One region of the Streptomyces rectiviolaceus genome, then DNA from elsewhere that is predicted to be linked to it. Evidence: predicted binding sites of a transcription regulator. Region 1 holds the regulator's gene; the other holds the start of a gene.
What was found. The regulator HspR, encoded in region 1, represses chaperone genes until heat shock. The targets are predictions, from matches to a motif close to TTGAGNNNNNNNNNCTCAA.

Region 1 (15,424 bases):
GGCGCTTGCCCCGCGCGGCGGAGGCGTGCAGCATCGCGCCGGCGACGGGGTCGGCGCCCATGGTGAGGCCGCCCACGGCGTCGAAGTCGAGGTCGGCGGTGAGGTCGAGAAGCACCTGGCCGACCAGGGGGGCCGCCTCGCCGTCGAGGGTGATGCGGCGCAGGTCGATGTAGTAATCGGCTTCCATCCCCGAGGAGAGGGTCACCTTGCCGTGCACCACGGCCTTGTCCTTGATCTGCTGCAGCAGCGCGCCACGTACGTCGTCAGTCATGCCTGTCAGCTTAAAGCCGCGTCAAGGAGCTCAGAGCCGCGTCCAGGTCCAGGTCGTCGACGTCTCCAGGGGGTCGATGGGGGTGACGAGGCGGGGCAGGGTGTTGAGCCCGTCCGGCGGGCCGGTCTGCGGCTCGACGCACACGGCGGCTTCCTGCTCGTCGTAGACGACGGCCCACTGCTCGCGGCTCTTCACCGTGAGCTCGATCTGCTCCGGCCAGGTGAGGGTGACGTCGACGCCGTCGGGCATGCCGAAGCAGTCGTCCCAGGGGCCGGGGGTGGGGGCGATGCGGTTGCCGGTGGGGAGGTGGTCGTCGCCGCGCTCCTCCTGCCAGGAGGGGGTGAAGTCGACGCGTACGCCGTCGCCCCCGAGGCTGCGGTTGAACCACGGGTGCCAGCCCGCCTGGGCGGGGAAGGAGTCTCCGTACGTCTCGATGCCGAGGGTGAGGGTGAGGGAGTCCTCGGTGAGGTCGATGATCTGCGTGACGCGGCCTTCGTAGGGCCACGGGTCGGTGAGGTCGTACGTGAAGGCGGCCTCCGTCTTCCCCGCGCGGGCGGTGCGCCATGCCGCGTCCCTGGCGAAGCCGTGGATGGCGTGGGGCGGGGAGTTGAGGGGCATCTGGTGGAGGGTGCCGCCGTTGCGGAATTTCCCCTCGCGGATGCGGCCGGCCCAGGGGGCCATGGGGAAGCAGCCGTAGCGGTGCCCTTGCCTCAGCAGTTCGATCCCGCCGACCTTGAGGCTCCCGACCCGGCAGCCGTTCCCCGCCTGCACGGTAACTTCCGCGTCACCCGCGGTCAGTGTCACGTCTTCTTCGCTACTCACGGGGTCGACCCTACGGGCAGGGACATTTCCCCAACCCCGCCCCTTCCCGAAAACCGTGCCTGCGCCCCGGGCCTACCTGGGGCTCCGCCCCAGACCCCGCTCCTCAAACGCCGGAGGGGCTGATTCTCAGCCCGTCCGGCGTTTGAGGACGAACTCGGCGGAGCCGGTGATGACGGTGCGCAAGGCTTCAGCGCCTGCGCCGTAGCGCTCGGCCCACCACGATCGCCGAGGCCAGCACCACCGCCGCCGCGGGCGCAGCCCACCGCAGCTTGGCGGAGGTCGACATCGCCTCCGCCGCAGGCGCGGGCGCGTACCGCCCCCGGGGCGGCGCGTGGTCGACCTCCTCCGCGCTGCGCCCGATCATCGTCCGCCGAGCATGCGCCGCCTCCGCGGGCGGCACCAGGATGTCCTCGACGTCTACGTCGACGTCCTCGTCGAACGACGACGGCGGCACCTCCGTCTCGAAGACGGAGGCCTCCTCGACGGTCTCGACCTCAGGCACCACAGGCTCAGGCGCGGGCTCCTCGGCCCCCCGCCCCAACCCCTCCGCAAACCGCTCAAGCAGCCGCCGCACCGCGCCCTCCACAGCCTGTGGAGAACTTTCGGTGACGCGCCCCTCCCCCGCACCCGTGCCGGAGAAGACCAACCGGGTCCCGGTCCCGTCCTCGGAGGGGGCGAGCCGCACCGAGAGCGAGAGCTTCACGGAGCCGCCGCCCCGCACCTCCACGCCCTCGCCCTCGATCGCGAAGGAACCGTCGCCCCGCGCGGCGGCCCGCGCCGCGCCGCGGTACGTGATCGTGTGCCCGCCGACCCGCACCTTGAGACGGCCGGAGAGCGGGGACGCGGACTCGTCAGCGTCGCGCTGAAGTCCGGGCACCGCCCCAGCGACCTGCTCGGGGTCACTCAGCACCTGCTGAAGACGGTCGGCGGGAACCGGAACGAACACCTCATGCTCCATGGCAGCCGAGCCTACCCACGTGGCCGACACCATGTACGTCAGTTCGTCAGTTCGCGTACCGCGGGTGCACCAGTGTGGAGGGGGCAAGGCCCCGCATCCGCGTCCGTTCGGCGGACGCCACGCCCACCCGCAGCAGCGCCGCCGTCCGGGGCGGGCCGACGACCGGGCGGGATCTGGCGGCGAGCACGAAGCCCCAGTCGCGCGGCGCCGGCGCACCGTCCGCCGTCCGGTCGGGCCCCGCGGCGAACGCGGAGAGCCTGCCGCCCACGCGGTACGGCTCGGTCCGCAGCCCCGCCGCCCGCAGCGTCGCCTCCACCGTCCAGAAGACGCGGGGCCGCGCGGCGACAGGACCCGCGTGCACGGAGAGGCGTCCGCCCACGGCCAGGGCCCGGCACGCCAAACCGTAGAACTCCTGGGAGTAGAGCTTGGTGCTCGCGGTGATGCCGGGGTCGGGCAGATCGGAGATCACCACGTCGTACGTACGAGGGGGCGAGCGCAGCCAGCGGAACGCGTCGGAGTGCACCACCCGCACCCGGGGGTCGCGGTACACCTGCTCGTTCAGCTCGCTCAGCGCCGGGTCGCGGCGCGCCAACCTCACCACTCCCGGGTCGAGTTCGACGACGTCCACCCGTCGCACCCCCGGGTGCCGCAGCACCTCGCGCGCCGCGAGGCCGTCGCCGCCGCCGAGGATCAGCACGCGCGCGTGCGGGCCGTTCATCGCGGGGGCGACGAGCGCCCGGTGGTAGCGGTGCTCGTCACGGCCGCTGACGCGCAGGCGCCCGTCGAGGTAGAGGTCGAGCGAGGCGTGCCTGCCGCCGGTGAGGACCACTTCCTGGACGTCGGTCTGCACGGCGACCCGTACGTCCTTGCCGTAGACCGCCCGTCGCGCCGCGGCCTCGAAGTCGCCGACGAGCACGGCGGCCGAGGCGAGCAGGCCGAGGACGGTGACGTTCACGACGACCAGTGCCCAGCGGCCCCGCACGCTCAAGTCGTGCCGGAACAGGCCGAAGACGAGCGCCCCGCCCGCGAGCGCGTTGATCGCGCCGGTGATCAGCGCCCCGGTCAGCTGGCCGAGCAGGGGGAGCAGGAGGAAGGGAAAGGCGAGGCCGCCCACGAGCGCGCCCACATAGTCCGCGGCGAACAGGTCCGACACGGCGCCGCTGGGGTCCTGCCGTCTGATCCGCTGGATGAGCACCATGAGCAGCGGCACTTCGGCGCCGATGAGCAGGCCGATGGCGAGCGAGAAGGCGACGAGCAGGTACCGCGAACCGCTCGCCCAGACCTCGCCACGGTCGCCGGTCCAGGCGAACGCCGCGTACAACGCCATCGCACTGAGCCCGCCGACCAGCGCGAGCGCCGCCTCGACCAGGGCGAATCCGGCCGCGGCCCGGCACCGCAGGTGCTTGGCGAGCAGGGAGCCGATGCCCATGGCGAAGACCATCACCGAGAGGACCACCGACGCCTGCGTGACCGAGTCACCGATCAAGTACGAGGCGAGGGCGACCAGTTCGAGTTCGTACACCAGACCGCAGGCCGCGCAGATGAAGACGCCCGCCAGGACGAGGAACCGCCCCGTCCGGGGCGTCACGGGTAAATGCGTTGACGGCTCGATCATCCTCGGAACGCTACGTCACCGAACCCTCACGTCCAGTCACCCACAAGGGTGCAACTGGCCGTCAGAGGTGTATATGGGGCGCGGCAAGGGGCACTTGGTCACGCCCTGGTCGCCCCTTGGTCAGAGCGCCGCGCGCCCCGCGGTCAGAGCGCTGCCGGCATTCGCACGCCCACGCGGGTGCGCGTCGCCACGAGTTGACCGTCCTGCGGGTAGGCGTGCCAGGTGCGCCACTGCACCGCGCCCTCGTGCCGCTGCGCCAGCATCGCCGTGAACGCGTGCGGACTGCCGGGGAAGACCCCGGCGAGGCCGTGCGGATGCTCGGCCACCAGAGCGAGCAGTTCCTGCGCGCGGCCCGCGAACTGGCCGTGCGAGAGGGTCTCGACGCGCGCCGCGAATTCGTACTCCCACTCGCCAAGGCGCTTGGAGACGCCGAGCGGAAGTGGCGTACTGCTGCCGGGGATGCAGGCGACGGTCTCGGAGCAGGTGCCCTGCTCCTCTTCGAGAAGCACCTGGTGTGATGCCCCCAGGAGTCTCAACTCCATTCGCGCGTCGGCGAGTTCGAGTTCGAGTGTGGCGAGCGCGGGCAGCGGCTCGCGCCCCAAGGTCCAGGCGAGGTCCGCGGCGCACGTGTCGGTATAGACAGTCTTCAGGGTCGTGAGCATGGGTCGGCTCCGCTAACGCGCAATGGAGGTGGTGCCGGCGCACCCGGTCGGACACCGGGAGGTCGGAATGCCGGCTCGTGCCCACGCGAACGAAACGGTCCGTTTGTCCGAGTCGTCCGTACGAGGGCGGTGCTGACGGTTAAGAGGGAATCATGGACTGCTGCACTGCCACAGCGTTTTTACCCAACTTCGGAGGGTTTCCATCCCCCGGGGGGTGCACAGTTCAACTGTTCAATCCCTCAACGACAAAGTGCCCGGCAGGAGTTGCCTCCCACCGGGCACTTCAACAGATGGACGGACCAGCTGCCCCGTGTCAGCTGCCTCCGCCACCGCCACAACCGCCACCGCCGCCGCACGAGGAGCTGCCGCCGCAGGACGAACCGCCGCCACAGGAGCTGCCACCGTGGTGGCCGCCGCTGTCGCCGCCACCGGCCCACCAGCTGCCGCCGGCGGAACCTGACGCACCGGCCGCCCCGGAGTGCGAGCGCCCACCACGTCCACGGCCACCCTTGACCGCGAGTGCGACGACGAGCACGACCGCACCGACAAACACGAAGACCAAGCTCATGACCTTCACGCCCCTTTCCGTTCCCCCGAAGCAGGCCCCCCGTGGGTCCGCGTTCTTTTTCCTGTTGTTCTTGTTGTGAAAGGGGAATGCCCCCGCGCATGCCGCCCCAAAGCAGAGTTGAGGAACTCCAGAGGTTCGGCGCAGGATGGCGGCCATGACCTCCACATCCGGGAGCGGGCGCCCGCTGCTCAACCGCCGCCTCGCCGAGTTCGGTACGACGATTTTCGCCGAGATGTCCGCGCTTGCCGTGAAAACGGGCGCCATCAACCTCGGCCAGGGCTTCCCCGACACGGACGGTCCCGAGGAGATCCGCGAGGCCGCGGTCCGCGCCCTGCGCGACGGCCGCGGCAACCAGTACCCGCCGGGCCCCGGCATCCCCGAGCTCCGCACGGCCGTCGCCGAGCACCAGCGGCGCCGGTACGGCCTCTCGTACGACCCCGACCGCGAGGTCCTGGTCACGGCGGGTGCGACCGAGGCCATCGCGGCCTCCCTGCTCGCCCTGGTCGAGCCCGGCGACGAGGTGATCGCCCTGGAGCCGTACTACGACTCGTACGCGGCCTCGATCGCCCTCGCCGGTGGCAAGCGCGTCCCCGTGACGCTGCGCCCGGACGCGGCCGAGGGGCGCTTCCGGCTCGACCTGGACGAACTGCGCGACGCGATCACGCCTCACACGCGGCTGCTGCTGCTCAACACCCCGCACAACCCGACCGGCACGGTCCTGACCCGCGCGGAGCTCGCCGAGATCGCGAGGCTCGCGGTCGAGCGCGATCTCCTGGTGGTCACGGACGAGGTCTACGAACACCTCGTCTTCGACGACGGCGACGGCACGGTGCACATCCCCCTCGCCTCCTTCCCCGGCATGCGCGAGCGCACGGTGACGATCGGCTCGGCCGGCAAGACGTTCTCGTACACCGGCTGGAAGGTCGGCTGGATCACCTCCTCGCCGGAGCTGGTGACGGCGGTCCGGTCGGCGAAGCAGTTCCTCACGTACGTGTCCGCGGGCCCGTTCCAGTACGCGATCGCGGAGGCCCTGGCCCTGCCGGACTCCTACTTCACGGCCTTCGCCGAGGGCATGCGCGCCAAGCGGGACCTGCTGAGCGAGGGCCTGACGGCGGCGGGCTTCGACGTCTACCGCCCGGCGGGCACGTACTTCATCACCACCGACATCCGCCGTCTGGGAGAGTCCGACGGCTTCGCCTTCTGCCGGGCCCTGCCCGAGCGCGTCGGCGTGGTCGCCATCCCGAACGCGGTCTTCTACGACCACCGGGAGGCCGGGGCCCCCTTCGTGCGCTTCGCGTTCTGCAAGAAGGACGAGGTCCTGGCGGAAGCCGTCTCACGGCTGAAGTCGCTGTAGCCCCGGACATGGCGAGAGCCCGGCCGTTCTGGCCGGGCTCTCGCTCTGAACGTGGACCAGGCGCGTTGCCTAGGCCTCGTCGTCGGGCTTCTCTTCACCCTCGGTGCCGTCGACCTCGGCCTCAAGGCCGAGCTGCTCGACGAGCCACTTGTCGAACTCGATCGCGGCCCGCACCCAGCTGACCGTGGACGACACGAAGTGCTCGAGGGAGACGCCGGTGCCGATCAGCATCTGCGCCTCGCCGATGAGGCGGACGGTGCCGTCGTCGTGGGTGTGCGTGTAGACCTTCGGCCACAGGGTGCGGCGGTTCCAGTCGTCGATCGCCTCGAGGAGCTGGGACTTCTCTTCGATGCCGTGCGCGCGGTCGTAGAACGTCCGCACCGAGAAGACCTGCTGGTCACCCTCGCCACGGAACATGAAGTACGTGCGGAACTCCTCCCACGGCGCCGCGAGGTCACCCTCTTCGTCGACGACGTGCTTGAGCTCCATCTGGTCCAGGAGCTGCTTGACCAGGTCCTGGTCGGGGACAACGGGGCCCGCCGGTCCATCGCCCTGCTGCGGTTCGGGCTGTCCCCCGAAATTCGGAATCGAGGACGGGTCGATGCTCACGTGCTTAGTCCCTTCGTACGGATTCCGCCATCCTGCCCCATGTCGGGCGGGGGCCCGCAACCCCCGCCCCCGATGTGACCGGGTTACGCCGCGTTTGCTGTCGCCGGACCGACGATCAGGCCATCCTCGAAGCGGTCCACGCGCACCGTGTCCCCGTCCTTCACCTCGCCCGAGAGGATCTCCTTGGCGAGCCGGTCGCCGATGGACGTCTGGATGAGGCGCCGCAGCGGCCGTGCGCCGTACGCCGGGTCGTTGCCCTCGTCCGCCAGCCACGCCAGCGCCTCCGGGGAGACCTCCAGCGTGAGCCGCCGCTCGGCGAGCCTCTTCGCGAGGCGGTCGATCTGCAGCTCGGCGATGTGCGCGAGCTCGTCCTTGCTGAGCGCGGAGAAGACGACGAGGTCGTCGAGCCGGTTCAGGAACTCCGGCTTGAAAGAGGCCCGTACGACCTCAAGGACCTGCTGCTTCTTCTCCTCCTCGGAGGTCAGCGGCTCGACGAGGTACTGGCTGCCGAGGTTGGAGGTCAGGACGAGGATGGTGTTGCGGAAGTCCACCGTTCGGCCCTGCCCGTCGGTGAGCCGCCCGTCGTCGAGCACCTGGAGCAGCACGTCGAAGACTTCCGGGTGCGCCTTCTCGACCTCGTCGAGCAGGACGACGCTGTACGGGCGCCTGCGTACCGCCTCGGTGAGCTGGCCGCCCTCCTCGTAGCCGACGTACCCGGGAGGGGCGCCGACCAGCCTGGCCACGCTGTGCTTCTCGCCGTACTCGCTCATGTCGATGCGGACCATGGCGCGCTCGTCGTCGAAGAGGAAGTCCGCGAGGGCCTTCGCCAGCTCGGTCTTGCCGACGCCGGTCGGCCCGAGGAAGAGGAAGGACCCGGTGGGGCGGTCGGGGTCGGCGATCCCGGCCCGCGTGCGGCGCACGGCGTCCGACACCGCCTGCACGGCCTCGGTCTGCCCGATGAGCCGCTTGCCGAGCTCCTCCTCCATGCGCAGAAGCTTGTGCGTCTCGCCCTCCAGGAGGCGCCCGGCGGGGATGCCGGTCCAGGCACCGACCACATCGGCGATGTCGTCGGGACCGACCTCCTCCTTGACCATGGTGTCCTTGGAGACCTCCTCCTCGGCCTCGGAAGCGACCTCCAGGTCGTGTTCGAGGGCGGGGATCTCGCCGTAGAGCAGCTTGCTCGCGGTGTCGAAGTCCCCGTCGCGCTGGGCGCGTTCGGCCTGACCGCGCAGCTCGTCGAGCCTCTCCTTCAGCTCACCGACGCGGTTGAGGGACTGCTTCTCCTTCTCCCAGCGGGCGTTGAGCCCGCGCAGCTCCTCCTCCTTGTCGGCGAGGTCGCGCCGCAGCCTTTCGAGGCGCTCCTTGCTCGCGGGGTCGGTCTCCTTGCTGAGGGCGAGCTCCTCCATCTTCAACCGGTCGACGGCGCGCTGGAGTTCGTCGATCTCCAGGGGAGAGGAATCGATCTCCATCCGCAGCCGGGAGGCAGCTTCGTCGACGAGGTCGATGGCCTTGTCGGGCAGGAAGCGCGAGGTGATGTATCGGTCGGAGAGCGTGGCGGCCGCGACGAGCGCGCTGTCGGCGATCTGGACCTTGTGGTGGGCCTCGTACCGCCCCTTGAGCCCGCGGAGGATGGCGATGGAGTCCTCGACGCTCGGCTCGTCGACGAGCACCTGCTGGAAGCGGCGCTCCAGGGCGGGATCCTTCTCGATCCGCTCCCGGTACTCGTCGAGGGTGGTCGCACCGACCATGCGCAGCTCGCCGCGGGCGAGCATGGGCTTGAGCATGTTGCCCGCGTCCATGGCGGAGTCGCCCCCCGCTCCCGCCCCCACGACGGTGTGCAGCTCGTCGATGAAGGTGACGATCTGCCCGTCGCTCTCCTTGATCTCGGAGAGGACGGTCTTGAGCCGCTCCTCGAACTCACCGCGGTACTTCGCGCCCGCGACCATGGCCCCCAGGTCGAGGGAGACGAGCCGCTTGTTCTTCAGCGACTCGGGGACGTCACCCTTCACGATGCGCTGCGCGAGCCCTTCGACGACGGCGGTCTTGCCGACGCCGGGTTCGCCGATGAGGACGGGGTTGTTCTTGGTGCGCCGGGAAAGCACCTGCACCACGCGCCGGATCTCCTGATCCCGCCCGATGACGGGATCGAGCTTGCCCTCCCTCGCGGCGGCGGTGAAGTCGGTCCCGAACTTCTCCAGGGCCTTGTACTGACCCTCCGGGTCCTGTGTGGTCACCCGGCGTCCTCCCCTTGCCTTCTCGAACGCGTCGAGCAGTTTCTTGGCCGTGGCCCCGTGCTTGCTCAGGACCTCCGCGGCAGGGCCGCCCTTGGCGGCGATGCCGATCAGCAGATGCTCTGTGGAGAGGTAATCATCGCCCAGCTCCTTCGCGCGCTGCGAGGCGTCGGCGATGACCGCGAGCAGGTCGCGGTTGGGCTGCGGCGGCGCGACGGTGGATCCCGTGACGCTGGGCAGGCTGCTCAGCGCCCGCTCGGCGTCGGCGCGGACGGCGGCCTGGTCGGCCTCGACCGCGGCGAGCAGGTCGGTGATGTTCTCGTTGTCCTGCCCCTCGAGCAGCGCGAGAAGCAGATGCGTCGGGGTCAGGTCGGGGTGCCCGTCCTTCACGGCCAGGCTGCTGGCCGCGTTGATCGCGTCCCGGCTCCTGTTGGTCAGCTCGGCGTCCACGTGAGTCGTCTCCTCCTTGCGTTCGTACGGCCTGGCGGTTCGAGTGGCCCGGCCCACCTGACTTAAACAGCGTACATAAAGTTGAGTCTATTCCACTCAAGGGAGGCGAGGGCAGGATGCGCGGGAGTGGCGGTTAGGTTCGCTCCATGGCCATGGACCCGCACCACCCGACCCCCGCATACCTCAGCTTCTGGCGCGAGCGGCATCTGTGCACGCTGACGACGCTGCGCCCGGACGGCACCCCGCATGTCGTGCCGGTCGGCGTGACGTACGACCCGGAGGCGGGCGTGGCCCGCGTCCTCGCGAGCAAGTCGAGCGCGAAGGTGTCCCACGTCCTCGCGGCGACGGCCGTGGAGGGGCCAGGGGCACGCGTGGCGGTCTGCCAGGTCGACGGGCGGCGCTGGGCGACGCTGGAGGGGTACGCGTGCGTGCGTACGGAGGAGGCGGAGATCGCGGAGGGCGAGCGGCGCTACGAGGAGCGGTACCAGAGGGCTCCGAGGCCGAATCCGAACCGCGTGCTGATCGAGATCACGCTGACGCGGGCGATGGGCAGCAAGGCGGCGGCGGGCGTCAAGGCGTAGCACCCGGCGGATCTTTCGGCCCACACCACAGCGGCGCCACCGTGTTCAGGTCCACGGTGGCGCCGCTGCTGGGGGAAGCACCTGCGCGATGTACAACGACGGGGGATCGCGTCAGGCGCTGCGGGGGGTGGCTGTGATGGCTCTTGTAGTGCTCGCTGTGCTCGAACTCTGCTGTTCCTGCTGCTCGCCGGGCCGGCCGGGCTCACCGACCACCTGATGGTCCCGTCGGTCGAGATTGACGAAGACCATCCCGTACCGAATGGCACACCGCACGGGCTGGGGGGCGCCGCGCGGCTTGCGGAGGCACCGGTAGGCCCGGATCTCCTCCTCGTCGTCACGGGTGACGACCACCGGCTCACCGAGGAGCGTGACCATCAACGAGTCGCCTGCGTGGGGTATCGCGGTGGCGAGATCGATGAAGTGCCAACCGGAGCGGTAGGCGGTGGCCATTTCTCGGCGGAAGGTCCGATCGTCGGGCGGGGTGCTCATGCCTTCGCTCCCGCCGGACCGATGTTCCAGCCAAGGTCCGTGGACGGAGCTGAAACGGAACTCGTACTCGCTGGCTCGCTGTGCCACCCGAGATCCAGAGCCCCCATCGCACCCAAGGCCAGCCCTGCGGAGAAGGTGGTGACAAGCACCGAGCGAAGCATGCGCTTAAACATGGTCGGCTTCGTCCTCACTTGGTAGGTTCCTCTCCCCCGGCTCAACAAGACGATGTCTCAATCGAGCACGTCAAAGCCACAGGGTCGATGCATCATGTTCCTGCACGTTCAGGACCCTGGGGGGTGGAGATTTGCTTACAACAAGTGCGAAACCGACACATCCTCACCCCGCCGTCCCCCTTTGCGACGAGGGGTCGAGGCTGTACGCCAGCGCGCTCAGCAATGGACGCTTGGCGCGCGCGGAGGCCGAGAACGCTCCCTGCCTACTGGAATCCGCCCTGTTGCACCCGGATCCGGACGACGCGGACTGGCTGCGCCCGGTCTCTCCGTCCGCCGCACTCGCGCAGCGTCTCCACCCCATCGAGCAGGAAATCAGGGATCGCCGGCGACTCGCCGTTCAACTTGCCGATATTTTCGAGCCATTCATGGCCATCACGGCGCGTGAGGAACCGGCTACCCACGCGATCACCGTCCTGGAGGGCGAGGCCCGCATCAACGCGGCCATCGAGCGCGCCACGGCGGAGTGCCGTTTCGAGGTGCTCACCGTCCAGCCGGGAGGCGGTCGCAGCGAGAAGACGCTCAACGTGGCGCTGAAGCGCGGGCAGACCGTCCTCGACCGCGGCATCTCCATGCGCACCATCTATCAGCACACCATGCGGCACAGCCAGGGAACCCTCGCCTACGCGGCACGAATGTCCCAGGAGAACGTGGAGATACGGACCCTGGAGGAAGTGATCGACCGGATGATGATCTTCGATCGTGCCGTCGCGCTCATCCCCGCGCGTGCCGATCGCGACGTGGCCCTGGAGCTCCGCCACCCCGGCCTGGTCGACTATCTCGCCAAGGTCTTCGAGCAGCAATGGCGCTGGGCGACTCCGCTCCTCGACGAAGTGCCCTACCCTCCCTCGACCGATGGCATCACCGGCGTTCAACGCTCCATAGCCAAGCTGCTGGTGGAGGGCCACGTCGACGAGGCCATCGCGCGCCGCCTCGGCATGAACGTCCGCACCTGCCGAGCCCACATAGCCAAGATCGCGGCGGCCCTCGGCAGCGGCAGCCGGGCCCAACTCGGCTACCTCATCGCCCACTCGGAAATCCTCGACCAGACCCGACCGAGGTGAGTACTCGGTGACCGAGGTGAGTACGCGGTAAAGCTAGGCGGCGCCCTCGTCGCCGCCCCACTGCCGCAGCAGCGCCTCCCGCTCGGCCCCCCGAGGCGAGCCGCCCTCCCGGGCCCGGCCCCACTCCGCCATCGCCGCCAGCGTCGTGCGCAGGGTCGCCTCGCCCTCCGTCATGCGGGCCAGGAGCGTGAGGGACAGGTCGTACTCCGACTGGGAGTAGCCCGTGGCCGCTGCCACGTACGCCATCAGTTCCGTCGACTCCGGCTCCGACTCCGGCTCCGACTCCGCCCTCGCGATCCGCACCGTCATCGCCGGTGCGTCGTCCGAGCCGCCCAGGCCCACCGTCAGGGCCAGGTCCACCAGGACGCCCACCTGTCGCTTCAGCGACCTCACGGGGGCGTCCTCGACCGTCAGGGCGCGCACCTCGTCCCAGGGGTAGAACGCCGACTGCTTGTCGCCCAGGGCCACGATGCCCTCCGGGGTCAGTCGCACCCCCGCCGCGAGGCCCGACGGCTTCGCGCCCACGTACACATCGCCCTCGGCGATCCAGAACAGTCCCACCATGGCCATGGCGGCCCCCCAATTTTCCCCGGCGGAGCAGAAACGTCGGGGCCGGGAGGTTGCCCTCCCGGCCCCGACATGAGCGTACGAAATCTACTGCTCCGACGACCTCTTGGGACGCCACACCACCAGCGCGCTCGCCTGTTGCACGTCCTGGTAGGGGACGAGGTCACGGCGGTACGACGCGTGGACCGCCGCCTCGCGCTGCTGCATCGCCGCAGCCGCGCCCTCCACGGCGCTTGACAGCTCGACCACCCTCGCCTGCAGCGCCGCGACCTGGTTCTCCAGCTCGATGATGCGCTTGATGCCTGCGAGGTTGATGCCCTCTTCCTGCGACAACTGCTGCACCGTGCGCAGCAGTTCGATGTCGCGGGCCGAATAGCGCCGGCCACGGCCCGCCGTGCGGTCCGGTGAGACCAGGCCGAGGCGGTCGTACTGGCGCAGGGTCTGGGGGTGGAGTCCGCTCAGCTGGGCGGCCACCGAGATGACGTAGACCGGCGTCTCGTCGGTCAGTTGGTACGGATTTCGACGACGGCCGTCCATCTCATGCTCCCTTCGCGGCCTGGAACAGTTCTGCCCGCGGATCGTCGTCCGCAGTCGCCTTGCGGTAAGCCTCCAGGGCTTCCTTCGCCGTGTCGGAGAGGTCGGTCGGGACCGACACCTCCACCGTCACGAGCAGGTCGCCCCGCGAGCCGTCCTTGCGGACCGCGCCCTTGCCCCGCGCCCGCATCGTACGGCCGTTGGGGGTGCCCGGAGGCAGCTTCAGGGTGACCGGCGGGCCGCCCAGTGTGGGGACCTTCACCTCGCCGCCCAGGGCCGCCTCCGTGAACGTCACCGGCACCGTCACCGTCAGGTTGTCGCCCTTGCGGCCGAAGACCGGGTGGGTGTCGACGTGCACGACCACGTACAAGTCGCCCGCAGGACCGCCCCGTTCACCGGGGCCGCCCTTGCCGCGCAGGCGGATGCGCTGGCCGTCCGACACGCCCGCGGGAATGCGGACCTGCATCGTGCGCGACGACTTGGCCCGGCCCGAGCCCTTGCAGACCTCGCAGGGGTCCTGGGCGATGAGCCCACGGCCCTTGCAGTCCACGCACGGGTCCGTGAGGGAGAAACCGCCGCCGCCTCCCCGCGTGACCTGGCCCGTGCCGACGCAGGTCGGGCACACGCGCGGTGTGCCGTTCTTGTCGCCGGTGCCGGAACAGGCCTTGCAGGGAGCCTGGGAGGACATCCGCAGCGGGACCGTGGCCCCGTCCACCGCCTCCGTGAAGCTCAGCGTGACCTCGGACTCGATGTCCTGGCCCCGCCGGGGCTGCGTACGCGTGCCCGCGCCGCCCGCGCCCGTGCCGCCTCGGTTGAACAGGCCCCCGAAGACGTCACCCAGACCGCCCCCGAAGCCACCGCCGGCACCGGCGCCGCCCGCTCCACCGCCCGGGGCGCCGCCTCCGAAGAGGTCGCCCAGGTCGAAGTTGAACGAACCGCCGCCGCCCGCCGCTCCGGGACCGGCCCTGAAGCCGCCGTTGCCGAAGAGAGCACGCGCTTCGTCGTACTCCTTGCGCTTCTTGGGGTCCCCGAGGACGTCGTTCGCCTCGGAGATCTCCTTGAAGCGCTCTTCCGCCTTGACGTTGCCCTTGTTGGCGTCCGGGTGGTTCTCGCGGGCGAGCTTCCGGTACGCCTTCTTGATCTCGGCTTCGGTGGCGTCCTTGGGGACGCCGAGGACCTTGTAGTAGTCCTTCTCGATGAAGTCCTTGGTGCTCATCCCCGACGTCCCTCCTCTCGCTTCACAACAACTCCGTCATGTCAGCCCTCGTCCGGGCCACCGGTCTCCTTGTCCTCCGCCGCATCGGCGGGGGCCTCGGCGGATTCCTCGCCCTTGACTGTCTGCGCGCCCGGCTGCGGCTCGGCGACGGCCACCCGCGCGGGGCGGATGGTGCGCTCGCCGATGCGGTACCCCGGCTGCAGGATCGCGACGCACGTCGTCTCGGTGACGTCGGGTGCGTACGAGTGCATCAGGGCCTCGTGGATCGTCGGGTCGAAGGGCTCGCCCTCCTTGCCGAACTGCTGCAGGCCCATCTTGGCGACGACCGTCTCAAGGGCCTCCGCGACCGACTTGAACCCGCCGACCAGCTCGCCGTGTTCACGGGCGCGGCCGACGTCGTCGAGGGTCGGGAGAAGCTCGGACAGGAGGTTCGCCGCGGCGATCTCCTTGACCGTGACCTTGTCCCGCTCCACGCGGCGGCGGTAGTTCTGGTACTCCGCCTGCAGCCGCTGGAGGTCCGCCGTGCGCTCGCCGAGCGCCGTGCGCACCTGGTCGAGCTGCGCGATCAGACCCACGTCCTGAGCGGACTGTGCCGACTGGGCCGACTGAGCCGACTGGGCAGATGTCTTGCTTGCGTCCCCGGCCGGGGACGCCGGGCCCTCCTCGATGGAGGGCTCGGCGGCCTGCGGCGCCGCGTCATCAGGGGTGGCGCCGGAGGGGACGTCAGGCTGCTCGGTGCTGTCACCGAAGCCCGGAGTCTCCTCGGTCATGCGGCGCCGCCCTTCGTGTCACCGGGCTTCTCGTCGTCGACGATCTCTGCGTCGACCACGTCGTCTTCCTTGGACATGTTCGGGGCCTCGCCGCCCTCGGCACCGGGGGCAGCGCCCTCGGCACCCTGCGCGGCCTGAGCGTCCGCGTACATGGCCTGGCCCAGCTTCTGGGAGACGGCCGCGACCTTCTCGGTGGCCGTGCGGATCTCCGCCGTGTCCTCGCCCTTGAGCTTCTCCTTCAGCTCTTCGACGGCGGACTCGACCTCGGTCTTCACGTCACCGGGGACCTTGTCGGCGTTGTCCGCGAGGAACTTCTCCGTCTGGTAGACGAGCTGCTCGCCCTGGTTGCGGGACTCGGCGGCCTCGCGGCGCTTGTGGTCCTCGTCCGCGTACTGCTCGGCCTCCTGGCGCATGCGGTCGACCTCGTCCTTCG
Region 2 (15,424 bases), on a different contig from region 1:
AGATCTGCGCCTGGACGACGGTCGCGTCGTTGTCCAGGGCCACGCGGATGAGGCCGCGGTCGGGCGTGATGACCGGTACGCCGTCGAAGACCTGCCGGAACGTCACATGGGTCTCCAGGGACACCGGCTCCCCGAGTTCGGAGCCGTCCTTCGCCCCGGAGTTCTGCATCAGGTCGTGCACGCTGTCCACGACGAGCTCGGCGCCGTCGGCGTGCTGCTCGGCGAACGTGCGCGCCGCCTCGACCGCCTGATCCGTGGGCAGCTGCCGCAGGTTGCGGTGGTTGGCCTCGGCGAGCTTGACCCACCGGATGGCGTGCGGAGCCGTGGAGACGGTCCGGTCGCCGGAGGTGGCGCTGAGCACGCCCTGCCGCTCGACCTGCACCTCTTGCAGCGCCGCCGACGGGAAGTCGGCGATGCGGCCCATCCTGGTGAGCTCCTCGCCCGGGTCGCGCGGTGCGAGCTGCACGATCTGCGGGCTGCTCGGCGCCTGCGTCAGCGGCTCCCTGAGGCCGGCGCGCGCGTTGTACCAGCGCCACGCGTACCAGTTGTCCGGCACGTGCTCGCGATAGAGGGTGCGCTCGCCGTTGAGGCGGGCGTTGGCGTCGGCCTGGGTGGCGCCGACCGCGCAGACCGAGGGCGCCTGGCCCTTGTAGATGTCCCAGCTCGCGTTCAGCCACGCGTCGGTGAACGTCTGCCCCGCCCGCCACTTCTCCCAGAACTTCTTGCCGTAGTCCGGGCTGTCGATGCTGACGGTCTCGAACCCGAAGATCATGCGGAAGCCGATGTTGGGCCCGGCCCAGGTGCGGATCGGTGAGTGCCCGCCGAGGACCCGCAGCGAGGTGCAGGTGGACCAGAAGACGTAGTTCGCCTTCTCGTTGCCCAGCGCCATCCGGTTCGAGATCGCGTCGCTGCGGCCGTCCCAGACCGCGCCGAGCGGCGCGAAGAAGACGCCGTTGCCGTCCATGCCGCCGTGGCCCGAGTGGTAGACGGCGACCACCGCGTCCATGCCGTACCGGTCCTGCCAGTTGTCGTACGTCTCCTCGTACGCCCAGACCTGTGCCCCGCCGTCCGCGAACCAGAAATTGCGGTCGTAGAACTGCTGGAGGTACGCCAGCCACCCGGTGGCGTCGGCGTGCGTGTGGAAGAGCGAGGACTGGTTGACGAACTTCTGGATGCTGAAGGCACCCCACCAGCCGAACGTCGAGTCACGGTCACCGGCGGCTCCCGGTTTTGCCCCTTCTAGCGGGGACGGACCGCGGTCCGTGTAGTTCATGCGCATGGCCAAACCCCCTGAGTGATCTCCTCGTGGGTGCGAGGGGGCCTCAAAGTGTCACCGTGGACGCGCCTTGCACAGTTGCGATTTCGGCCATAGCGACCGTGCACCGGGACTGTCGTGGAGCCTCAGGCACCCCGGCTCTCCCTGCTGAGGAGCCTGCCGCGGATCTTCTGCAGGCGGGGCATCAGGACGTACACGACCGTGAGGACGACGGCCGCGCTGAGGAGCAGGGTCTGGACGACCATGGGCAGTTTCGTCAGCCAGGAATGGAAGAGCAGCTCCAGGACGGTGAGCGTCGGGAAGACCGAGAGCCAGATCATCAGGGCCATGTGGTGACGGGGCGGGGGAGCGGTCTGCATGAGGGTTCCTTCCGGGTATCCGGGAATCCGAGAATCCGAGAATGTCCAACCAACCGTTTGGAGATTGGTGCCGGAAAGCTAACACGGGCCGAGGCAATCTCCAAACAGTTGGTTGGGTATGCTGGCTCCATGGCCTGGGACACCGCACGCACCCGGCAGGCGCTGCTCGACGCCGCCGTGGACGAATTCGCCGAGCACGGATTCGACGGCGCCCGCATCGACCGCGTCGGGACGCGGGCGGGCGTCAACAAGGAGCGGATCTACCAGTACTTCGGCAACAAGGAGAAGCTCTTCGGGCACGTCCTCGAGGCCGAGCTCGACCGCATCGCCACCGCCATCCCGGTCACCGTCGAGCAGGCCGCCGACCTCGGTGACTACGCGGGCCGGCTGTACGACTACCACCGTTCCCGCCCCCAGTTCATCCGGCTGCTGCACTGGGAGGGCCTGCGCGACACCGGCGGCCCCGCCCTCAAGGAGCCCGAGCGCACCGCCACCTACGGGTCCAGGGTCGAGGCGCTCGCCCAGGCCCAGCGCGACGGCACCCTGGATCCGGATCTCGATCCGAAGGCGCTGTTCTACGCCGTACTGGCCCTTGGCGCCTGGTGGTTCAGCGTGCCCCAGGCGGTCCGGATGATCTTCGGCGGAGAACAGCGGCCACAGACGGAGCGGGACGCGCTGATCGGACTCGTGCGGCGTCTGGCGGGTCAGGGAGACCGCTGACCAGGATCCCCCGCGGCCCGTGCCCCCTTGGGCCGCCCGGCGGCCGTCTGCCGTTCACCGCCCGTGGGCCGGTCTACCGCGTGCGCCAAGTCAGGGTGTGATCGGATGGGTGCACGGAAGTTCCGGAACGCATCACGGAACCGCACTGAAGGGATCTACATCGTGGCTACCACGCGCTCCGCGCACACGGTCTGGGAAGGCAACCTGCTGGAGGGCTCCGGCACGGTCACCTTCGACTCGTCCGGGATCGGGGAGCAGGCCGTGTCCTGGCCGTCCCGCGCCGAGCAGGCCAACGGCAAGACCAGCCCGGAAGAGCTGATCGCCGCCGCGCACTCCAGCTGCTTCTCCATGGCCTTCTCCAACGGCCTCGACAAGGCGGGCACCCCGCCGACCCGCCTGGTGACGTCCGCCGACGTGACGTTCCAGCCGGGCACCGGCATCACCGGCATCCACCTCACCGTCGAGGGCACGGTGCCCGGCATGGACGAGGCCGCCTTCCTCGCGGCCGCCGAGGACGCCAAGGTCAACTGCCCGGTGAGCCAGGCGCTGAAGGCGACGCCGATCACGCTGACGGCGAAGCTGGCCTGACGTACGGCTTTCCGCCATTTTCCGACGGTGCCGCCGTCCCTCACGGGGCGGCGGCACCGTCATAGGCGGCATTGACAATGTGCCGCTCAAGTTTTGTGATGGAGGTCGAAGTACGCCGGGAAACGGGCTCGCGGTGGAAGGGGACTGGACATGGCACGTGCAGTCGGGATCGACCTCGGTACGACGAACTCGGTGGTGGCCGTCCTGGAGGGTGGTGATCCAACGGTCGTGGCCAACGCGGAGGGAGCGCGCACCACACCCTCGGTCATCGCCTTCGCGAAGAACGGCGACGTCCTCGTCGGAGAGGTCGCCAAGCGGCAGGCGGTCACGAATGTGGAGCGCACCGCACGCTCCGTCAAACGGCACATGGGCGACGGGAGTTGGCGCTTCCCGGAGGGCGGGTCCGTGGACGGGACCCGGTATACCGCGCAGGAACTCTCCGCCCGCGTCCTGCAGAAGCTCAAGCGTGACGCCGAGTCCTATCTGGGCGAGGACGTCACGGACGCGGTCGTCACCGTCCCCGCCTACTTCGACGACACGCAGCGCCAGGCCACCAAGGAGGCCGGCGAGATCGCGGGCCTGAAGGTGCTCCGCATCATCAACGAACCGACGGCCGCGGCTCTCGCGTACGGCCTGGACAAGGGCGACGACCAGACGGTCCTCGTCTTCGACCTCGGCGGCGGCACCTTCGACGTCTCGCTCCTGGAGATGGGTGACGGCGTCATCGAGGTGAAGGCCACCAACGGCGACACCCAACTGGGCGGCGACGACTGGGACCAGCGCATCGTCGAGTACCTGGTGCGCCAGTTCAAGAACAACCACGGAGTGGACCTCGGCAAGGACAAGATGGCGCTGCAACGGCTGCGGGAGGGCGCCGAGAAGGCGAAGATCGAGCTGTCGTCGTCGAGCGAGACGGACATCAACCTGCCGTACGTCACGGCGTCGGCGGACGGCCCGCTGCACCTGGCGGAGAAGCTGACCCGCGCTCAGTTCCAGGAGCTGACCGCGGACTTGCTGGAGCGCTGCCGCGGCCCCTTCCACCAGGCCGTGAAGGACGCGGGCGTCAAGCTGTCGGCCGTCGACCACGTGATTCTGGTGGGCGGTTCGACGCGGATGCCCGCGGTGACGGAGCTGGTCAAGGAACTCACCGGGAGCGAGCCGCACAAGGGAGTCAACCCGGACGAGGTGGTCGCGCTCGGCGCGGCGCTCCAGGCGGGTGTGATCAGGGGTGACGTGAAGGACGTCCTGCTCCTGGACGTGACGCCGCTGTCCCTCGGGATCGAGACCAAGGGCGGCATCATGACCAAGCTCATCGAACGCAACACGACCATTCCCACCCGGCGTTCGGAGACCTTCTCCACCGCCGAGGATAACCAGCCGTCCGTCGGGATCCAGGTCTTCCAGGGGGAGCGGGAGATCGCCGCGTACAACAAGAAGCTGGGCGTCTTCGACCTCACGGGCCTGCCCCCTGCCCCGCGCGGCGTCCCCAAGATCGAGGTCACCTTCGACATCGACGCCAACGGCATCATGCACGTCTCCGCCAAGGACGAGGCGACGGGGCGCGAGCAGCGCATGACGGTGACGGGCGGCTCCGCGCTACCCAAGGACGACATCAACCGCATGGTGCGGGAGGCCGAGGAGCACGCGGAGGAGGACCGCAAGCGGCGCGAGGCGGCCGAGACCCGCAACCAGGCGGAGCAGCTCGTCTACCAGACGGAGCGGTTCCTGCGGGACAACGAGGAGCGGATCCCCGCGGACACCAGGGCCGAAGTGGAGGCGGCGGCCACGGAGTTGAAGGGCCTCCTGAAGGACAGGGCCGACGACACGGCGGCGTTGCGCGTGGGCGCGGAGAAGCTGGCCACCGTGAGCCAGAAGATGGGCCAGGCCATGTACGCGAACTCTGGCGGGGACGCCCAGGAGCAGGGGGCCCCGGAGCCCTCGGCCGAGGAGGGCGTGGTCGACGCGGAGATCGTCGACGAGGAGAAGCCGGGAGAACAGGGGAAGGACAAGGGAGCCGAGGGCTAGCCCCCAGTCCAGCGGTGGGGTGGGTGATCAGGAACCCGTCTTCTCCCAGCCCCGCCGCTCCGGGCGCGGCCCGACCCGGCTCGGGTCCTTGCTCCGGTACACCACATACGGCCGGAACAGATACTGCACCGGCGCGCTGAACATGTGCACGAGCCGCGTGAACGGAATCAGCGCGAACAGCGCCATCCCGACCACCGCATGGATCTGATACAGGACCGGTACCCCCGCCATCAGGTCGGTGTCCGGCTGGAGGGTGAACAGGCTCCGGGACCAAGGGGCAATGGATTCACGGTAGTTGTAGCCGTCGCCCGAGGCGTGCGTCAGCTTGGCCACCATGCCGAGCACGATCGCCCCGAACAGCACGAGATACATCAGCTTGTCGTTGGCGGTCGTCGCCCGGAACACCGGAGCGTTCGTGCGCCGCCGGTAGAGCAGCAGCAGGATGCCGATGACCAGCAGGATCCCCGCCGCCGTGCCCCCGTACAGCGAGAGCAGGTGGTACGTGTGCTCCTTCACGCCCACCTTCTCCGTCCACGACTCCGGGATGAAGAGACCCACCAGATGCCCGACGAGGACGAACAGGATTCCGTAGTGGAACATCGGCGACGCGATGTTCAGGAGCTTCGACTCGTAGACCTGGGAGGAACGCGTCGTCCAGCCGAACTTGTCGTAGCGATAGCGCCAGAGGAGGCCCGCCACCAGGAGGACGACGGCCACGTACGGGATGACGCCCCACAGCAGCGTTCTCATCAGTGCTCCCCGATCAGTGCGAAGGGTTCAAGGCCGACGTCCTCCCGCGGTGGCCCCGACCGGGCGAGCGCCTGCGCCTCGGCCCGGTCCTTCGGCGAGGGCCCCGGCAGCGTCGCGCACACCGCGTCGAGCACGGGCGCGTAGGGCGTACCGAAGTCGGTGAGGGCGAGCCGCAGCAGTTCGAGGCCCGGCCGGTGCTCCTCCAGGAGGACCGGGCCCGCGTGCGCGGAGAACTCCAGGACCGCGGGCAGGAAGTCCGGCAGCTCCTCGCCGGTGAATTCCAGGCCGTGCTCGCGGTAGACCTCCTTGAAGCGGACCAGGGCCATCCCGCGCCGCCGCGTGTCACCGTCGCGCCACCAGCTCAGGTAGAGGCTGTGGCGGTTCTTGAAGTCGAAGACCTGGACGTAGTGCGCGGCGAGATCGGATGCGCTGGTCGCCGCCGCGTGCGAGAGGAAGCTGTTCAACTCCGGTGCCGCAGCCGTCAGTTGGGGCAGCAGCGCGCGGAACTCGTCGTCCGGGTAGGACAGGCAGTGCGCGGCTGCCCGGTAGAGCACGGCATGGTCGCTCACAGTGTGTCCTTCTCGGTGGCGGATGGCTGCTCGTCGGCGGTCTGCCGGTCCCGCAGGGCGTGGAAGTTCTCGATGGTCACCAGCGGCAGCTGCTTGCGGCCCGAGTCCTGGCCGAACGGGCCGTCCCCGCCCATCCCCGGACCGTCCTCGTAGTCGAGGCTGCACGAGTCAGGCAGCGCCGACTCCTCCAGGCGCTGTGCGTCACCGACCGCGGCGGTCGGGATGACGTAGCGGTCCTCGTACTTGGCGATGGCGAGCAGCCGGTACATCTCCTCGATCTCCTGCCCCGACATGCCCACGGCATCGGCGACCGAACTGTCGGGCCGGTCACCGAGGTTGATCGCCCGCATGTGCGCCCGCATCGCCGCCAGCTTTTCCAGCGAGGCCCGCACCGGCCCCACGTCACCGGCCGTGAAGATCTCAGCCAGGTATTCGAGGGGGATGCGCAGGGTGTCGATCGCGCCGAACAGGTTGTCCAGGTCCTCGCCGTCGTGCCCGGTCTCGCTCAGCGCGTCCACGACCGGGGACAGCGGCGGGATGTACCAGACCATCGGCATCGTCCGGTACTCCGGATGCAGCGGAAGCGCCACCTTGTACTTGCTGATCAGCGCGTGCACGGGGGAGCGGCGTGCCGCCTCCACCCAGTCGTGGCCGATCCCGGCCCGCTCGGCCTCGCGCCGCACCTCGGGGTCCTCCGGGTCGAGGAAGACCCCCAACTGCGCCTCGTACAGCGCCGTGTCGTCCTGCTGCGACGCCGCCTCCGTCACCTTGTCGGCGTCGTACAGGATCACGCCGAGGTAGCGAAGACGGCCCACGCACGTCTCCGAGCAGACGGTGGGCAGACCCACCTCCAGGCGCGGGTAGCACATCGTGCACTTCTCGGCCTTGCCGGTGCGGTGGTTGAAGTACACCTTCTTGTACGGGCAGCCCGTCACGCACTTGCGCCAGCCACGGCAGCTGTCCTGGTCGACGAGGACGATGCCGTCCTCCTCGCGCTTGTACATCGCCCCGGACGGGCAGGAGGCCACGCACGACGGGTTCAGGCAGTGCTCGCAGATCCGCGGCAGATAGAACATGAAGGTCTGCTCGAAGGCGAACTTCACCTTCTCCGCCGCCTTTTCGCGGGTCTTGGCGACCATCGGGTCTAGGTCGCCGTACTCCGTCGCGCCGCCCAGGTTGTCGTCCCAGTTCGACGACCACTCGATCTTCATGGGTTTGCCGCTGATCAGCGAGCGCGGTTCGGCGACCGGGTAGTCGTCGCCGAGGGGAGCGTCGGTGAGGTTCTTGTACTCGTACGTCCAGGGTTCGTAGTAGTCCTTGATCTCCGGCAGCTTGGGGTTGGAGAAGATCTCCAGGAGGGCCTTGATGCGGCCGCCGTTCTTGAGCTTCAGGGCGCCCTTCTTGTTCAGCTCCCAGCCGCCGCGCCACTTCTCCTGGTCCTCGTAGCGGCGCGGGTAGCCCTGGCCGGGACGGGTCTCGACGTTGTTGAACCAGACGTACTCCATGCCGTCGCGGTTGGTCCACGCCTGCTTGCAGGTGACCGAACAGGTGTGACAGCCGATGCACTTGTCGAGGTTCATCACCATGGCGATCTGTGCCATAACGCGCATCAGTACTGAACCTCCTGGCTGCGGCGGCGGATGACCGTCACCTCGTCGCGCTGGTTGCCCGTCGGGCCCAGATAGTTGAAGGCCCACGACAACTGGGCGTAGCCGCCGATGAGATGGGACGGCTTGAGGATGAGGCGGGTCAGGGAGTTGTGGATGCCGCCGCGCTTGCCGGTGGTCTCCGCCTTGGGGACGTTCACCGTGCGCTCCTGCGCGTGGTGCATGTAGACCGTGCCGGCCGGCATCCGGTGCGAGACGACCGCGCGCGCCACCACCACGCCGTTGCGGTTGACCGCCTCGATCCAGTCGTTGTCCTTCACGCCGATCGCGTCCGCGTCCTGCGGTGCCATCCAGACGCACTGGCCGCCCCGCGAGAGCGACAGCATGAAGAGGTTGTCCTGGTACTCGGAGTGGATGGACCACTTGTTGTGCGGGGTGAGATAGCGGACCGTCACCTCCTTCTCGCCGTCCGGGCCGAGCCGTGGCTCCCCGAAGAGGCGGTTCATGTCCAGGGGCGGCCGGTAGACGGGCATCGCCTCGCCCAGCTCGTGGATCCAGTCGTGGTCGAGGAAGAAGTGCTGGCGCCCGGTGAGCGTGTGCCACGGCTTGAGGTGCTCGGTGTTGAGCGTGAACGCCGTGTAGCGCCGCCCGCCGGACTCGCTGCCCGACCACTCGGGCGAGGTGATCACGGGGACGGGCGCCGCCTGTGTGTCGGCGTACGTGATGCGCTTGCCCTCGTGCTCGGCGGCCAGGTGCGCCATCTCCTGGCCCGTGCGCGCCTCCAGGGTGTGGAAGCCCTGCGTGGCGAGGCGGCCGTTGGTCGTGCCGGACAGGGCGAGGATGGTGTTGGCCGCCTTCACCGCCGTGTCCAGGGCGGGGCGTCCGTCGGCCGGTCCGCCGCGTACGACGCCGTTGCGCTCGCGCAGCTCGTCGACCTCCTGGTCGGGCCGCAGCGCGATGCCCTTCGCGGGCAGGCCCAGCTTCTCCGCCAGCGGGCCGAGCGCCGCGAACTTCGCGCCGATCGCGGTGTAGTCACGCTCGACCACCGTCAGGCCCGGCATGGTCTTGCCCGGGATCGCCTCGCACTCGCCCTTGCGCCAGTCGAGGACGACACCGCCGGGCTGCGCCGTCTCGCCGGGGGTGTCGTGCTGGAGCGCGGTGGCGACGACGTCCTTGCGCACGCCGAGATGGTCCACGGACAGCTCGCTGAGCCGGTCCGCGATGGCCTTGAACGTGTCGAAGTCGGTGCGGGCCTGCCAGGGCGGGTCGACGGCGGGGGTGAAGGAGTGGACGTAGGGGTGCATGTCCGTGGAGGAGAGGTCGTGCTTCTCGTACCAGGTCGCCGCGGGAAGCACCACGTCCGAGAGCAGCGTCGACGACGTCTGCCGGAAGTCCAGCGAGACGAGCAGGTCGAGCTTGCCCTCGGGGGCGTCGTCGTGCCACTTCACCGTCGACGGCCGTTCCTCGGGCGAAGCCTCATCGGCCCGCAACGAGGAGTGCGTGCCGAGCAGATGCTTGGTGAAGTACTCCGCGCCCTTGGCCGATGAGCCGAGCAGATTGGCGCGCCACAGGGTCAGGACGCGCGGCCAGTTCTCCGGCGCGTCCGGGTCCTCGCAGGCGAAGTTGAGGGTGCCCGCCTTGAGCTCGTCGACGACATTGGCGACGGGATCACCCGAAGCCCCCGAAGTGTCGCCCAGATCAAGGGAGTTGCGGTCGAACGTCGGGTACGAGGGCATCCAGCCGGTGCGCGCCGACACGGCCAGGCAGTCCGCGCCCGTCATCCCCGTGAACCGGCCCTCGCCGAGCGGCGACGCGAGCACGTCCGCCGCGAACTTGTCGTAGCGCCACTGATCGGTGTTCAGGAACCAGTACGCGGCCCCGATCATCTGCCGCGGCGGCCTGCTCCAGTCGTTGGCGCTTGCGAGCGTCGCCCAGCCCGTCGCGGGGCGGCACTTCTCCTGCCCCACGTAGTGCGCCCAGCCGCCGCCGTTGCGGCCCTGGCAGCCGGTCAGCTGGAGCAGCGCCAGGAAGGCGCGGTAGATCGTCTCGGAGTGGAACCAGTGGTTGGTCCCCGCCCCCATGAGGATCATGCAGCGCCCGCGTGACTGCTCGGCGGTCTTCGCGAACTCCCGCGCGATCTTCACCGCCTTCGCGGCCGGGACCGAGGTGTGCGCCTCCTGCCAGGCCGGGGTGCCGGGCGCGTCGGCATCCTCGTACGAAGCGGGCCACTCGCCCGGGAGCCCCTCGCGCCCGACGCCGTACTGCGCGAGCAGCAGGTCGAAGACCGTCGTGACGAGGGGGCCGTCCTGCCCGCCGAGCCGCGTGGCGGGCACACCGCGGCGGACGATCTCGCCGCGGCCCTGGCCGTGCGTGCCGCCCTCGGTGTCGAAGCGGGGGAGGAGCACCTCGACCCCGGCCGCGACGTCGGAGCCGTGCAGAGAGAGCTGCGGCTTGATGTTGCCCAGCTCCAGATTCCACTTGCCCTTGCCGGACTCGGTCCAGCGGAAGCCCAGCGAGCCGTTCGGGACGGCGGGCTGCCCGGTGTTCTCGTCCAGGACGGCCGTCTTCCAGTCGCCGCCCTCGCCGCTCTGGCCGAGGTCGGTGGCGCGCAGGAACTTCGACGGGACGAACGCGCCGTCGCGCTCGGTCAGCGTCACCAGGAAGGGCAGGTCGGTGAACTTGCGGACGTAGTCGGTGAAGAAGTCCGTCTGCCGGTCGACGAAGAACTCCTTGAGGATGACGTGGCCCATCGCGATGGCGAGGGCCCCGTCCGTGCCGGGGTGCGGGTGCAGCCACTCGTCGGCGAACTTGGCGTTGTCGGCGTAGTCGGGCGCGACGACCACGACCTTCTGGCCGCGGTAACGCGCCTCCGCCATCCAGTGCGCGTCCGGCGTCCGCGTCACCGGGACGTTCGAGCCCCACATCATCAGATACGCGGCGTCCCACCAGTCACCCGACTCCGGTACGTCGGTCTGGTCGCCGAAGACCTGCGGCGAGGCCACCGGCAGGTCCGCGTACCAGTCGTAGAACGACAGCATGGGCGCGCCGATCAGCGACATGAAGCGGGCGCCCGCCGCGTGCGACACCATCGACATCGCGGGGATGGGGGAGAAGCCCGCGACCCGGTCGGGGCCGTGCGTCTTGATCGTGTGGACGTGGGCCGCCGCGATGATCTCGACGGCCTCGTCCCAGGTCGCCCGCACCAATCCGCCCTTGCCGCGCGCCTGCTGGTACGTCCTGCGCCGCTCCGGGTCGCCCTGGATGTCCGCCCAGGCCAGGACCGGGTCCCCCAGCCGGGACTTCGCCTCGCGGTACATCTCCAGGAGCACGCCGCGCAGGTACGGGTAGCGCACGCGGGTCGGCGAGTACGTGTACCAGGAGAACGCGGCGCCGCGGGGGCAGCCGCGCGGCTCGTACTCGGGGCGGTCGGGGCCGACGGAGGGGTAGTCGGTCTGCTGGGTCTCCCAGGTGATGATGCCGTCCTTGACGTACACCTTCCAGCGGCAGGAGCCCGTGCAGTTCACGCCGTGCGTCGAGTTCACGACCTTGTCGTGGCTCCACCGGTCCCGGTAGAAGGCGTCCGCGTCCCGGCCGCCGACGAGTCCGATGCTGTGCAGGTCGGGGGCGGCGGTTCCGCGCCGGAAGAACTTGCCCGCACGCAGCAGGGCGGCGCCGGGCTCGGTCGTCTCTGTCACCGTTGAGCTCCCTAAGTCTGCCTTTCAACGAACCTAGGTGCGCGGTGGCAGGGGCACACGGCGGCGACCGCCGTACGGGTTGCGGGGGAGCCCGGGGGCATCGTGCTTACCTCTGAGGTAATCGACCCGCGCGTGAGGGCCCGGCAGGGTGGTCGTACCGGATCCGGTCCGGCGCACTCCGGCCCGGATCCGGCTCCCTTTCCCTTTCGCTGCTGGAGGCCGGTTTCTCATGTCGACGTACTCTGCGCACCCGCTCACCGCACTGGCCCGCACGAATGACCCGAAGACGATGCTGCGCCGCTTCCTCGGCATCGACGCGGTCGTGACCACCGGGAACGGGCTCGCGTACGCCGCCGCTTCGGGCCCGCTCGGGCGCTTCCTCGGCGTCGACGCGGGCCTCCTGCTCGGCCTCGGCGTCTTTCTTGTGCTCTACGGCGTGGGAGTCGGCTACCTCGCGTCGCGCAAGAGCCCGCCCACGCTCGCCGTCCGGGGTGTGATCGAGGCGAACACGGTCTGGGCGGTGCTCAGTGTCGTCGCCCTGGTCGCCTGGCTTTCGCCCAGCACGGCGGGCGCGGTGTGGATCCCGCTCCAGGCCGTGACCGTCGGCGGCTTCGCCGCACTGCAGTACGTGGCGCTGCGGGCCTCGCGGAGCTAGGACCGGGCGTCGAAGCGGCTGCGGGCGGCCTCGATCTCGGCGAGGTACCGGTGCGTCCAGGCGCACATGCCGTCGACCGTGGCGAGCAGCCCCTCGCCCGCCTCGGTCAGGCGGTACTCGACGCGCGGCGGCACGGTGGCGTACACCGTCCGGTGCACGACGCCGTCGCGCTCCAGGCCGCGCAGGGTCTGGGTGAGCATCTTGTGGCTGATGCCGTCCACCGCGGTCCGCACCTCGGTGAAGCGCAGCGTCCGGTCGGCCAGGGCGTTGATGATCAGCAGCGCCCACTTGTTGGCCACGCCGGAGAAGATCTCGCGGGCCAGTGAGTCGGCGCGGGTCAGGTCCGCGTCGTCGGGATGGCCGACGGTCTGTCCGGTCCCCATGAGGTTCCCTTTCACGAGCTGCTAGGACGCCGATGACTGGAGGTACTTGACCGTCGCCGGGTCGGCAGGGAGCAGCGTCTCGATGGCCAGCTCGGCGACCGTCACGTCCATGGGGGTGTTGAAGGTCGAGATCGACGAGACGAAGGAGAGCAGGTGCCCGTCGTGCTCGATGCGCAGGGGCAGCGCGAAGTAGGGCACGCCGCTCCGCGGCCCGTCGGCCTCGAAGACGTCGACACCGGGATCCGCCACCGGATACGCCGCCACCTCCTCGTACACCGCACGCAGCCCGTCGGACCGCTGCAGCGCGATCTGCCGCTCCATCTGGTGCAGCAGATGCCCCCGCCACTCGCGCAGATTGCGGATCTTGGGCGCGAGCCCCTCCGGGTGGAGCGTGAGCCGCATGGCGTTCAGGGGCGGCCGCAGGAGGTGCTCGGGGACGCCGTCGAGGATCATCGCGATGCCTCGGTTCGCGGCGATCACGTCGTACGTCGCGTCGACGACCAGGGCGGGGTAGGGCTCGTAGCCGCGCAGGAGCTGTTCGAGGCCCTCCCGCAGGGCGCCCATGGAGGGGTCGTCCAGCGGGGTCTCCCGGAAGCGGGGCGCGTAACCGGCCGCCAGGAGCAGCGAGTTGCGCTCCCGCACGGGTACGTCGAGGTGCTCGGCGAGGCGCAGCACGATCTCCTCGCTCGGGCGTGACCTGCCGGTCTCGATGAAGCTGATGTGCCGCGCCGAGGAGTCGGCGCGCAGGGCCAGTTCCAGCTGGCTCACCTTGCGCCGCTCGCGCCAGCCGCGCAGGAGCGGGCCGATGCCGGTACTTTCCTTGGTGGACACGGCAGTTGTCATACCCAGACAGTAATCGAAGGCGTTCGCGATTCGCCGGGGCCGCGGTGCGGGCTCCGTGCCACGGCTCCGCGCCACGGCCACCCGGCCGGTGGCCTGATCAGGGCCTTGCGGGCGGCGCTGTGGCAGGCTGAGGGATATACGTACATACGTACGCTGTAAGCATGCTGTACGCACGGGAAGGGACGCGGCCATGTCAGTCGAACCGTTGTCACAGAAGGACGTCGAGGAGCGGCTCGCCGAGCTGCCCGGCTGGGCGCTCGACGACGGCCGGATCACCCGCTCCTTCCGGCTCGGCTCGCACTTCGCGGCGACCGCGATGGTCGTCCACATCGCGCAGATCCAGGAGGAACTCGGCCATCACTCCGAGCTGACGCTCGGCTACAACACCGTCTCCCTGTCCGTGAACACGCACAGCGCGGGCGGCGCTCTCACCGCGCTCGACTTCGAACTGGCCGGCAGGGTCGAGGAGCTGGCGGTCGGGCACGGGGCGGTCTGAGCGCCGATGCTGGACTACAGCAGGGAAGCCGACCGCTATGACGCCTCGCGCGGCGGCGAGCCCCGCGCCGACGCCGCTGCCGCCGCGGTCCTCGGCCTGCTGCCGCCGGGCACCCGCAGTCTCCTGGACGTCGCCTGCGGCACGGGCCTGGTCACCCGGCGCCTCGCGGGTGCGGGCCTTCGGGTGACCGGGGTGGACTCGGCGCACAACATGGCGCGCATGGCGTCGGGGCGGCTGCCGGGCGCGGTCGTGCTGGGCGACAGCCGCCAACTGCCCTTCCCGGACGCCTCGTTCGACGCGGTGTGCGCGGTGTGGCTGCTGCATCTGCTGTCCGGTGCCGAGGAGGCTGCGACGGTGGTCGCCGAGTGCGTGCGGGTGCTGCGGCCCGGCGGCGTGTTCGTCACGACCGTCGACAAGGCCGCCGCGCACGACGTGGGCAGCGACATCGACGCGGTGCTCGCCCCGCGCACGCTGCGTCCCGCGGTCGAGCGCGCCCAGGCGGTCGAGGCGTACGTGGCCGCGCGGGGCCTGACACCGGCAGGCGGGGCCGGGTTCCGCGGCCACGGCCAGGGCCGCACACCCCGCTCCACGGTCGATGACCTCCACCGGGGATGGTTCACCAGGATCCCGCCCGAAGGACCACTGGCCGCACGGCTCGCGGCGGGGCTCGCGGAACTGCCCGACCAGGAAGTACCGCGCCCCGACCCGCGGTTCACGCTCATGTCGTTCCGGAGGCCGCCCGCGCCCACCGGGTGAACCGCATCGTCCAGTTGGCCATCGCGAGGAGTTGGCGTCGACGGTGGCCGCACGGTGGCCGCGCCGCACGCCCGGTATCTCCGCCCCGTCCCCTCATTTGCCGAAACCGCAAGTCGGCTGGCCAAGGCGCCGACCGGGACGCAGGCTGGGAACCGCTCCCAGGGTCCGCTCGACGGCCCACCCACAAGCGCACCGAAGGCGGCGGCAGAGACGATGGCTCACGACCACGAGCACGACGAGCACGATCACGAGCACGGGCACACCCACGGCCACCACCACGATGACATCGACTGGGCCACGATGGGCCCGATGCTGGAGCGGAACGCGAAGCTCGCCGCCCCGCAGAACCGCGAGATCGCCGCGTGGCTGCGCGAGTGGCAGCCGGAGCCGACGCTGATCGCGGACGTGGGCAGCGGCTCGGGCAGCATCTCCTTCCTCCTCGCCGAGATCTTCCCCAAGGCCGAGGTGATCGCGGTGGACCCGGCGGAGCCGCTCCTTGAGCGCGCTCGGGAGCGGGCCGCCCGGGAGGGCCTGACGGACCGGGTCAGCACGCTTCAGGCAGAACTCCCGGAGGGAATCGGCGAGTTGCCGCACGCCGATCTCCTCTGGATCGGCCGCGCCCTGCACCACGTGGGCGACCAGGAGGCGGCCTTGGCCGCCCTCGCCGACCGCCTGTCGCCCGGCGGCGCCATCGCGCTCCTG

Region 2: the regulator HspR is predicted to act here: its motif matches at 3,015-3,033, upstream of dnaK (molecular chaperone DnaK).

The regions. Positions count from the first base shown of each region.
Region 1 covers NZ_BAAAUG010000026.1:17,496-32,919, forward strand. Annotated here, with positions in the region: gene pyrE (orotate phosphoribosyltransferase) at 1-271, opposite strand, end outside; gene ABD378_RS09115 (aldose epimerase family protein) at 302-1,093, opposite strand; gene ABD378_RS09120 (SRPBCC domain-containing protein) at 1,281-2,051, opposite strand; gene ABD378_RS09125 (polyamine aminopropyltransferase) at 2,098-3,666, opposite strand; gene ABD378_RS09130 (DUF2617 family protein) at 3,810-4,328, opposite strand; gene ABD378_RS09135 (hypothetical protein) at 4,642-4,896, opposite strand; gene ABD378_RS09140 (pyridoxal phosphate-dependent aminotransferase) at 5,042-6,250, shown strand; gene ABD378_RS09145 (YbjN domain-containing protein) at 6,320-6,859, opposite strand; gene clpB (ATP-dependent chaperone ClpB) at 6,943-9,540, opposite strand; gene ABD378_RS09155 (pyridoxamine 5'-phosphate oxidase family protein) at 9,687-10,121, shown strand; gene ABD378_RS09160 (hypothetical protein) at 10,233-10,610, opposite strand; gene ABD378_RS09165 (helix-turn-helix transcriptional regulator) at 10,915-11,904, shown strand; gene ABD378_RS09170 (hypothetical protein) at 11,938-12,474, opposite strand; gene ABD378_RS09175 (heat shock protein transcriptional repressor HspR) at 12,559-13,008, opposite strand; gene dnaJ (molecular chaperone DnaJ) at 13,010-14,221, opposite strand; gene grpE (nucleotide exchange factor GrpE) at 14,263-14,991, opposite strand; gene dnaK (molecular chaperone DnaK) at 14,988-15,424, opposite strand, start outside.
Region 2 covers NZ_BAAAUG010000170.1:22,892-38,315, reverse strand. Annotated here, with positions in the region: partial or broken gene ABD378_RS37090 (DUF6345 domain-containing protein) at 1-1,279, opposite strand, end outside; gene ABD378_RS37085 (putative antibiotic biosynthesis monooxygenase) at 1,402-1,635, opposite strand; gene ABD378_RS37080 (TetR/AcrR family transcriptional regulator) at 1,765-2,355, shown strand; gene ABD378_RS37075 (OsmC family peroxiredoxin) at 2,518-2,943, shown strand; gene dnaK (molecular chaperone DnaK) at 3,094-4,968, shown strand; gene narI (respiratory nitrate reductase subunit gamma) at 4,996-5,718, opposite strand; gene narJ (nitrate reductase molybdenum cofactor assembly chaperone) at 5,718-6,287, opposite strand; gene narH (nitrate reductase subunit beta) at 6,284-7,897, opposite strand; gene ABD378_RS37050 (nitrate reductase subunit alpha) at 7,897-11,589, opposite strand; gene ABD378_RS37045 (hypothetical protein) at 11,819-12,244, shown strand; gene ABD378_RS37040 (winged helix-turn-helix transcriptional regulator) at 12,241-12,627, opposite strand; gene ABD378_RS37035 (helix-turn-helix domain-containing protein) at 12,649-13,470, opposite strand; gene ABD378_RS37030 (4a-hydroxytetrahydrobiopterin dehydratase) at 13,661-13,966, shown strand; gene ABD378_RS37025 (class I SAM-dependent methyltransferase) at 13,973-14,722, shown strand; gene ABD378_RS37020 (class I SAM-dependent methyltransferase) at 14,936-15,424, shown strand, end outside.